Regions from separate parts of the Mesorhizobium sp. M0040 genome, predicted to be linked through region 1. Evidence: predicted binding sites of a transcription regulator. Region 1 holds the regulator's gene; each other region holds the start of a gene.
The links. Region 1 encodes PhoB, which activates phosphate uptake and scavenging genes when phosphate is short. Its sites were predicted from a motif close to TGTCATNNANCTGTCAT; they were not measured.
Positions count from the first base shown of each region.

Region 2: a site for PhoB is predicted at 1,207-1,223, ahead of NKJ91_RS03160 (LTA synthase family protein). Genes of this name have one in related genera too.
Region 3: a site for PhoB is predicted at 1,376-1,392, ahead of NKJ91_RS06200 (YdcH family protein). Genes of this name have one in related genera too.

Region 1 is NZ_JAMYVA010000046.1:26,926-30,188, forward strand. It holds gene pstB (phosphate ABC transporter ATP-binding protein PstB) at 1-344, shown strand, start outside; gene phoU (phosphate signaling complex protein PhoU) at 377-1,084, shown strand; gene phoB (phosphate regulon transcriptional regulator PhoB) at 1,101-1,790, shown strand; gene NKJ91_RS27075 (ROK family protein) at 1,800-3,044, opposite strand.
Region 2 is NZ_JAMYVA010000002.1:313,604-316,866, reverse strand. It holds gene fabD (ACP S-malonyltransferase) at 51-1,016, opposite strand; gene NKJ91_RS03160 (LTA synthase family protein) at 1,264-3,189, shown strand; gene NKJ91_RS03155 (pilus assembly protein TadG-related protein) at 3,221-3,263, opposite strand, start outside.
Region 3 is NZ_JAMYVA010000005.1:11,278-14,540, reverse strand. It holds gene NKJ91_RS06215 (transporter substrate-binding protein) at 1-53, opposite strand, end outside; gene NKJ91_RS06210 (IclR family transcriptional regulator) at 182-985, shown strand; gene NKJ91_RS06205 (YdcH family protein) at 1,020-1,223, opposite strand; gene NKJ91_RS06200 (YdcH family protein) at 1,463-1,642, shown strand; gene ispG (flavodoxin-dependent (E)-4-hydroxy-3-methylbut-2-enyl-diphosphate synthase) at 1,847-3,100, shown strand; gene NKJ91_RS06190 (transglycosylase SLT domain-containing protein) at 3,105-3,263, shown strand, end outside.

The sequences.
Region 1 (3,263 bases):
AGGACAAGCTCAACGCCAGCGGCTTGAGCCTGTCCGGCGGCCAGCAGCAGCGGCTCTGTATCGCCCGCACCGTGGCCGTGAAGCCGGAAGTCATTCTGCTCGACGAACCGGCTTCGGCCCTCGACCCGCTGTCGACTGCCAAGATCGAGGAACTGATCGACGAATTGCAAGCCGACTACACGATCGTCATCGTCACCCACAACATGCAGCAGGCGGCGCGCGTGTCGCGCCAGACCGCCTTCATGTATCTGGGTGAACTGGTCGAGTTCGACCGGACCGAGAAGATCTTCACGTCGCCCCGCGAGAAGCGCACGCAGGACTACATCACCGGCCGCTTCGGCTGAGCCGTTCCGATCATGCATATGAGGACAGGACCATGGGCGAACACACAGTCGCTTCTTTCGACGAGGATCTCGAGCAGATCAGCAAGCTGATCCGCGACATGGCCGACCTCGCCGGTTCGATGGTCGGCGGGGCGACCAAGGCCCTGTTGAATTCCGACAACGTGCTGGCGCAACGCGTCGTTTCCGACGACGCCATCATGGATGCGCGTCAACGCGAACTGGACGACCGCGCCATCACCCTGATCGCCAAACGCCAGCCGATGGCCCACGATCTTCGCCATGTGGTCGGAGCGATCCGCATGGCGGGCGACCTCGAACGCATCGGCGACCTTGCCAAGAATATCGCCAAGCGCGTGAGTGCGGTCGGCCTCAGCGCCACGCCGCGGGACCTGTCGCATTCCATCGACGCGATGGCGCAGCTGGTTCTCATCCAGGTGCAGGGTGTCATCGAGGAATATGCTGCAGGCGATGCGGCCGCGTTGGCCAAGCTGCGTGCCGCCGACGAGCGCATCGACGTCAAATACACGTCCGTGTTCCGCGAGCTCTTGACCTACATGATGGAAGATCCGCGCAACATCACCGCTTGCACGCACCTGCTGTTCTGCGCCAAGAATCTGGAGCGGATCGGCGACCATGTCACCAACATCGCCGAAAATGCGTATTATGTGCTGACCGGCGAGCAATTGCCGGTCAATCGTCCGAAGCAGGACGAAACGACAATGTCCGCACCGGTGACATGATGGGGGTGCCCAGCCGATGATCGCACCACGCATAATGGTGGTGGAGGACGAGGAGCCGTTGGGTGTGCTGCTCCGCTACAATCTCGAATCCGAAGGCTACCAGGTCGAGGTGGTGACACGCGGCGACGAAGCCGAGATCCGTTTGCAGGAGAATGTGCCCGACCTTTTGGTGCTCGACTGGATGATACCAGCGGTTTCCGGCATCGAGCTCTGTCGTCGGTTGCGGGTGCGCCCCGAAACCGAGCGGCTGCCGATCATCATGCTGACCGCGCGCGGCGAGGAGAGCGACCGGGTGCGCGGTCTTTCGACCGGCGCCGACGACTATCTGGTCAAACCGTTTTCGACACCGGAATTCATGGCCAGGGTCAAGGCGCTGCTGCGGCGCGCCAAGCCGGAAGTGCTGTCCAGCGTGCTGAAGGTCGGCGACATCGTGCTCGATCGCGAATCGCACAGGGTCTATCGCAAGAAGAGCGAAATCAGGCTCGGGCCGACCGAATTCCGGCTGCTCGAGTTCATGATGCGGCATCCGGGCCGTGTCTTCTCGCGCAGCCAGTTACTCGATAATGTCTGGGGCGAGACAATCTACATCGACGAACGCACCGTCGACGTGCATGTCGGGCGGCTGCGCAAAGCCGTCAACAACGGCCGGATGCCGGATGTCATCCGCACCATCCGCGGTGCCGGCTATGCGATCAGGGAAGATTGACCCGCCTGGTCAGGCTACGTTCTTTCTGACGCTGGGCCTCATTTGCGCGCCCGGCGCGAAAATCTCCTGGTCGACGAAGCTTAACGCCCGCATCGCGCAGCCTTCGCGGATCAGCGGCAATTCGTTCGGCTCTGTATCGAAGGAGATCGAGCCTGAATGCTGGCCGCCGGCGGTCTGGGCGATTGCCTTCCGCAAGGCCGGCTCGATCAGATCGAAGGCGGCGGCACTGGCGCCGACCATCGCGACCGGTGCCGGATCGATCAGCGCGAACAGCGAGCCGAGACCGAAACCCAGCGCCTCGCCGGCCTTGCGGTAGGCCTCGCGTTCCGGCCCATCTTTCTCGCGCGCCCGGGCCGCCAGTGCTCGCATGTCGGCGTCGCTGACGTCGGCGACCGGTTCGCTGTCGTCGCTCATCTGCCTGGCGTTGCGCCAGATGGCGTAGTTGCCGGCATAGGCCTCGATGCAGCCGCGCCGCCCGCAACGGCAGAGCGCGCCGCCCGGACGATGGATCATGTGGCCAAATTCGCCGCCCGAGGAATGCGTCCCGGTGAACAGTTCGCCCTTCAGCACCAGCCCCATGCCGATGCCATGCGAAAGCAGGATGGCGATGAAATCGTCGCGATACCGATCCGGATTGCGCCAGCGCAAAGCCACCGCCATCATGTTGCAGTCGTTCTCCACCGTTGCCGGGATGCCGAATTCGTCCTCCAGCATGTCGGCAAAGGCGATGTCGGTCTGCGGCGTGATCGGCGACCACAGCATGGCGCGTGCAGGGGAGTCGGTAATGCCCTGAATCGCCAGGGCGATGCGGGCGACACAGCGGACGTCAAGGTCTGGATCCTGTAGCCGGCGCCGGACGATGGCCATGCATTCACGGATCAGCTCGTCGCGCGGCATGGTCAGCGTGTCCAGCCGGCGCTGTTCCTCGGCGACCACCTGTCCCGTATAGTCGATAATGGCGGCCGACAGGAAATTCAGCGACAACACCACGGTCAACACCGCCGCCGCTTCCGGGTTGAGGGCGAGGCCGACCTGCGGACGACCGCGTTTCAACGAAACGGGCTCACTTGCCTTGCTCTCGGCGAGGATGCCTTCCCGTATCAGGTCGGAAGAGATCGCCGATATGGTCGAATGACTGAGGCCGGTGGTAGCTGCGATCTCAGTACGCGATGGCTGGCCGGCCCGGCGCACCGCCGAGATCACCATCGCCCGGTTGCGCCGGCGCAAATCGTCATGGCGGATTCCGACCGACATTGTTTTGCTTTCCTCCCGGTTGCCGCGGCCGCTCATGAACCGGAAGCCGTCGGTAATGTCCGACAAATAGTGTCGGATGCAGGCAAATAGTGTCAGATGCAGGTGGCGCTGTCATCGTTTATTCCGACGCTCGAAAAAACTCGCAGAGTCATCAAAATCCATCAGAATCGATGTTGACAGCAGCCGGAGATCGGGCCAGTATTTTTTCGAGGCTCGAAA
Region 2 (3,263 bases), on a different contig from region 1:
TGATCTGAGCGAACACCCTTCGCATGGAGCGGGGTCAAATCGCCAGTTGATTATGCAAGCGCCGCCAGCGCCGCCTCGACATCCGCCGCGGATCCGATGGCAGTGGTGGCAATGTCGCGGTTGATGCGGCGGGCCAGCCCCGACAGCACCTTGCCGGCGCCCACTTCGTAAAGCGTCGCAACGCCGTTGCTGCCGAACCACTCCACCGTTTCGCGCCAGCGCACGCGCCCGATCACCTGTTCGACGAGTCGGCGGGCGATCTCGTCGGGATCGCTCGTCGGGGTCACCGTAACATTGGAGACCAGCGGCACGACCGGCGCACTCTTCGTCACGGCGGCCAGCGCCTCCCGCATGATCTCGGCCGCAGGCTTCATCAATGCCGAATGGAAGGGCGCTGAGACCTGCAGCATCAGCGCCCGCTTGGCGCCCTTCTCCGTGCATAGCCTCGCCGCCAGTTCGACCGCTGGCCTGGCGCCGGAGATCACCAGCTGGCCGCCGCCATTGTCATTGGCGATCTGGCAAACCAAGGCTTGTGCGGGATCTTTGGCGGCGCCCTGGGCGGCCTCTGCGCAAGCGGCTTCGACGTCGGCCTGTTCCAGCCCGATGATCGCCGCCATGGCGCCCTCGCCGGCCGGCACAGCCGCCTGCATGGCGTTGCCGCGGATGCGCAACAGCCGGGCGGCGTCGGCGACCGAAACGAAACCTGCGGCCGCAAGTGCCGAATATTCGCCGAGCGAGTGGCCGGCGACATAGGTGACCTTGCCGTTCAGGGAGAAGCCGCGCGCCTCCAGCGCCCGGATTGCGGCAAGCGACACCGCCATCAGCGCCGGCTGGGCGTTGGCGGTCAGCGTCAGCGTCTCTTCCGGGCCTTCCCAGATCAGCTTCGATAGGTTTTCGCCGAGCGCGTCGTCGACTTCCTCGAAGATCCGCCGCGATTCCACAAAGGTATCGGCGAGGTCCTTGCCCATGCCGACAGCCTGGCTGCCCTGCCCCGGAAAGGTGAATGCGATGGCCATCGGCGGCTCCCAGCTGCTGGTTCACGTTGCCTGTGACGCAAGGCATGCGGCCAAGTCAAGTCCAACCTTGATCGCGTAATATCGGCCGAGTGCCTGTTTCGGCAGGCTTTTTGGCGATCACTCATGATGAAAACCGCTCACGATTTGTTTGCTGGCTCTTCTTATTTCCGCCACAGGCGCTAGGCTTTGCGTGACAGTTCGATGACAATCGAGTGACGCTTTTGTTGCGGGCCGGGGAACTATTGAAGTGGCAAAGACCAAGCAGAGCGCAGCCGAGGCGGCGCCCCAGTTTCTTGAAGGCGATCCGTCGACCGGCTATCTGCCGGCGCGCAAATGGCCTGTCATCCGCTATGGCCTTATCAGCTTGCTGGCTGCGGCCATCCTTGTGTTTGCCATCGAACTGATCGTGCGCGGCAACTTTGCCGGCACCATTGATTTCTTTCTGCAGCCTTTCAAACCCGGCTGGACCACGATCATCATTTTTGCGCTGATCCTCATCGGCCTCGACGCCGTGCTCGGCCGCAGTCATCAGAGCCTGATGATCGTCGCGCCGCTGACATTGTCGCTGGCGTTCGTCGGCCACCAGAAGTCGCTGTATCTCGGCGATCCGCTCTATCCGACCGATTTCCTCTATTCCCGGCAGATCGTGGCACTGATGCCGCTTCTGGTACGCGATCGCCCGGGAACCGCCATTGCCCTGGCGATCGGCATCGTCGGCGGGCTGTCGCTGCTCGTCTATGGCTGGCGGCTATGGCGCCGCCGCGTTCCGGCACTCAGCCACAAGGGCCGCCTTGCCCGGCTGACGCTGACGGTGCCGCTGATCGCCTTCTTCGTCTCCATCATGGACTATGCCACTTTCTCGTGGACACGCGACCGGCTGCAGATCATCCCGATCATGTGGGACCAGAAGGAAAACTATGCCTCGAACGGTTTTGCGCTCGCCTTCGCGCTGAACGTCCCGATGGCGCATGTCTCGGCGCCGCCCGGCTATTCCGGCAAGGCGATCGAAGCGATCGGCAAACCGCAGGTGACGGCTTCGGTACCCGCCGAGAAGCCCGACATCATCGTCGTCATGAGCGAATCCTTCTGGGATCCGACCAAGCTACCCGGCGTCACCATCACGCCCGACCCTATCCCCAATGTGCGGGCACTGCGCACGGGTTACATGTTCTCGCCCGAGTTCGGCGGCATGACGGCCAACATCGAGTTCGAGGCCCTGACCGGCTTTTCCAACGCCTTCCTGCCGGCGGGCAGCATTCCCTACCAGCAATATGTGCGGACACCGACTCCCTCGCTGGCGACCTTCCTGAAAAGTCAAGGCTACCGGGCGCGCGCTATCCATCCCGGCACTAACTGGTTCTGGAACCGGGGGGCCGTCTATGCCGATTTCGGCTTCAACGACTTCAAGTCCGAGGAGACGTTGCCGCCCATGCAGAAGCGCGGACCGCTCGCGTCGGACGCCGCGATGACCGACGAGATCATCCACGAAGCCGATACCAGCGCCGAGCCGGTCTTCTTTTTCGCCGTCAGCCTGCAGAACCACGGGCCGTATGAGCCGTATCGCTATAACAATCCGACCCACAAGGTGCAGGCGCCGATCAGCCAATGGGCGCGTGAATCGCTGTTGAGCTATGCCGAAGGCTCTTCCGACGCGGACCGCGGCCTCGAGCGGCTGATCGAATGGGCGAAGAAACGCGAGCGGCCGACCGTCATCGCGTTCTTCGGCGACCATCTGCCGCCACTTGGGCCGGTCTACGTCGAGACCGGCTTTCTGAAGGACAATGTTGCGCCGCGCAAGGAGGCGGCCGACCAGATGCTGCTGCACCACCAGACGCCGCTGATCGTCTGGTCGAATCGCAGCGGCCCGGCCGAGGATCTGGGCGCCGTCAGCCCGTCCTTCCTGCCCTACCATATCCTGAAGACAGCCGGCATCAGCCATCCCTATTACACCGGCTTCCTCGGACAGTTGCGAGAGCGCTACCGCGTTATCGACCGCAATTTGCTTTTGGCACCGGGGGGCGACGCCACCCCCGATTGGTCGCGTCAGAAAGAGATCGATCCGGCAATCCGCGACTTCCGTCTGCTGCAATACGACATGATGTTCGGCAAGCGCCATGCGGCGCCCGATTTCTTCCCCGAAACCACAGGCAAAGTGGCTGCACACACGAGTTGAGCAGCGGCGGCGGGAGAGCGGCCGACGTCGTTCAGTTCGTCAAGTGCAGCTGCGAAATCGAGCTTCCGATTTTC
Region 3 (3,263 bases), on a different contig from region 1:
AGCCCGGCCATTCCCAGTTTCAGAAATTCACGCCTTTTGGATATGTCGTTCACGGCGACCTCCTTTCGTGTTGAGTTCCCCTTTGGACCAGCAGTACAGGCATCGGTTGCAACTGACGTCATTGTCCCTTACAAGAGACGCCTGTACTCTGTACAAGACAGATTAACATCAGGGATCGATAATGCAAGATGGCAATGCCTTGGCCGCTCGACCGGACATCGGTCTGGACGAAGACAAGAACTCGGGCTCTCGGGAGAAGGGTCTCAACCGGGTTCTCCAGATTCTGGAGTTTCTCCACACGACCCAGCGTGCGATCGGCATCGGCGACCTTGCCAAGGGGGTAAACGCGCCGCGTTCGACTACTTATACGCTGGTGCGCTCGCTGGTCGACGCAGGCCTGCTGGAAATGGCCGGAGACGGCAATCGGGTCTATTTCGGAAAGAAGCTCTATCTCTACGGAATGGACTATGTGCGGGGCAACGACCTGCTCAGGCGAGGGCGCCAGGAAGTCGACCATCTGTCACGCGAGACCGGCGAGACCTCGGAGTTGTGCATGCTGCAAAGCGGCCGCTACACCATCGTCCATTCAAGCCCGGGAACGAGGCCATTCCGGATCAGCTCGGCGACGGGTCTGCAAATACCGCTCCCCTGGACAGCTTCCGGGCGACTGCTCCTCGCCGGCTTCGACAGGGCAGCGATTGAGGATATGGTCTCCGAGGACGATCTCGTGCTGCCGGACGGCCGCAGATTGCAGCTCGACGATTTCATAGACGACATCGCCGTCGCCAAGTCGGCCGGCTACTGCATCACCTCCGGCCTTGTCGATGCCTACACGAAATGCCTGGCCGCGCCGGTCTTTTCAGCGCCGGGCAGGGTCGAGGCGACGATGTGCCTGGTGGTTCCCATCGATACCTCGACCGAAAAGACCGATGATCTGATAGAGCTGTTGCTCGAGCGCGCCGCGCGGCTTTCGATCGCGGCATAGGCCGCCTTTCCAGCAGGCCAGCGCCGGCGTCCGTTCAAGCGATAATGTCTGGAATGATCTTGTCTTCCAGCGCCATCAGCCTGTCCTTAAGGAAGAGCTTCTTTTTCTTCATGCGCTGGATCTGCAGCGGGTCGCAATTCATGGCGATCATCGCATTGATGGCGGCGTCGAAATCGGCGTGTTCCTGCTTCAGCCGGGAATATTCGAGGCGGATATCTGCCTGTTCCTGATCGGACATTTTTACCGTCTGCACGTCTGCGGCGCCCAAACTATGGGCCTGATTGGGCGGGACCGGGTCTTCTTGCACCGGCGCGCAGCCCATATCACATTTCATATTGGCGTGGAATGCTACCACGCAGCATTCGACATCGGTGCGCGATGGTGGCACACTGTCATTATGCCGTCACAGAAGCGAGCCTGCGGTGGACGTGCCATGACGGCTGCAATCCGAGGAAACCATGAAAGGGAGAACCAATCATGTCTCTTGCATCCCATCTTGATGAGCTGCAGCGGAAACACGGCGACATCGAACGGGAAATCGACGATGCGATGACCCATCCGTCGGTAGACGACCTCGAAATCGTGAATCTCAAGCGGCGCAAGCTGGCGCTCAAGGACGAGATTGAAAAACTGAAGGCGAAACCGACGACCCACTGAAGCCCTTCCAGGACTAGAACCGCCGCCCGGCGCGTGATTTCTTTCCGGTGGCATGTCTCTATGCTGCCGGAAACGCCTATGGATTCGCGGCAAGCTGCCGTCTTGTTATTTCCGATTTGCTAGGCCTGCGCGCCAGTCGCCATTGACAAGCCATCTTTGCTCCTCCACCTCATGCCCGGACCTTCAAGATTAAAGGCAGCCGGCATGACCGGATATTTTTCCTCACCCTTCCCGCGCCGCAGGTCGGTCGGTGTCGATGTCGGCGGCGTGATGGTCGGCGGCGGCGCCCCAGTCGTCGTCCAGTCGATGACCAACACCGACACGGCCGATATCGACCAGACGGTCGCGCAAGTGGCGGCGCTGCATCGCGCCGGCTCCGAGATCGTGCGCATAACGGTCGACCGCGACGAAAGCGCTGCCGCTGTGCCGGCCATCCGCGAGCGACTGGAGCGGCTCGGCATCAACGTGCCGCTGGTCGGCGATTTCCATTATATCGGCCACAAGCTCCTGGCCGATCATCCGGCCTGCGCCGCGGCCTTGGCCAAGTACCGCATCAACCCCGGCAATGTCGGTTTCAAGGACAAGAAGGACCGGCAGTTCGCGGCAATCGTCGAGATGGCGATCCGATACGACAAGCCGGTGCGCATCGGCGTCAACTGGGGTTCGCTCGACCAGGAGCTGCTGACCCGGCTGATGGATCACAACCAGGCCCAAGGCTTTCCGCTGACCGCGCAGGAAGTGACGCGCGAGGCAATCGTGCAATCGGCGATCCTGTCGGCCGAAATGGCCGAAGAGATCGGCCTTGCGCGCGAGAAAATCATCCTGTCGGCCAAGGTCAGCGGCGTGCAGGATCTGATCGCCGTCTACACCGAGCTTGCCACCCGATCCGACCATGCGCTGCACCTCGGCCTGACAGAGGCCGGCATGGGCTCGAAAGGCATCGTCGCCTCGTCCGCGGCCATGGGCATCCTGCTCCAGCAAGGCATCGGCGACACCATCCGCATCTCGCTGACGCCGGAGCCGAACGGCGACCGCACACGCGAAGTGCAGGTGTCGCAGGAGCTGTTGCAGACCATGGGCTTCAGGCAGTTCGTGCCGATCGTCGCCGCCTGCCCTGGTTGCGGCCGCACGACCTCGACCGTGTTCCAGGAGCTTGCCCAGAACATCCAGGCCGACCTGCGCAAGAACATGCCGGTGTGGCGTGAACAATATCCCGGCGTCGAGAACCTCAAGGTCGCGGTGATGGGTTGCATCGTCAACGGTCCGGGCGAATCCAAACATGCCGATATCGGCATTTCGCTGCCCGGCACCGGCGAGATGCCGACCGCCCCGGTATTCGTCGACGGCAAGAAGGCGGCGACGCTGCGCGGCCCATCGATTGCCGCGGATTTCGAGAAGATGGTCGCCGACTATATCGAATGGCGGTTCGGGCAGCACGACAAAGCCGCGGCGGAGTAGTTGAATGCGGCGTTTGCTCGGCGCGGCGCTGGTTCTCATTTGCGGGCTGATCTGGGCGACAGCCGTTCAGGCCGATCCACCACGGCCCGCCAAAAAGAAGCTGATCGACCAGGTTTGCAACCTGATCGAGGCCCATGCCGACCGGAACGGGCTGCCCAGGGAT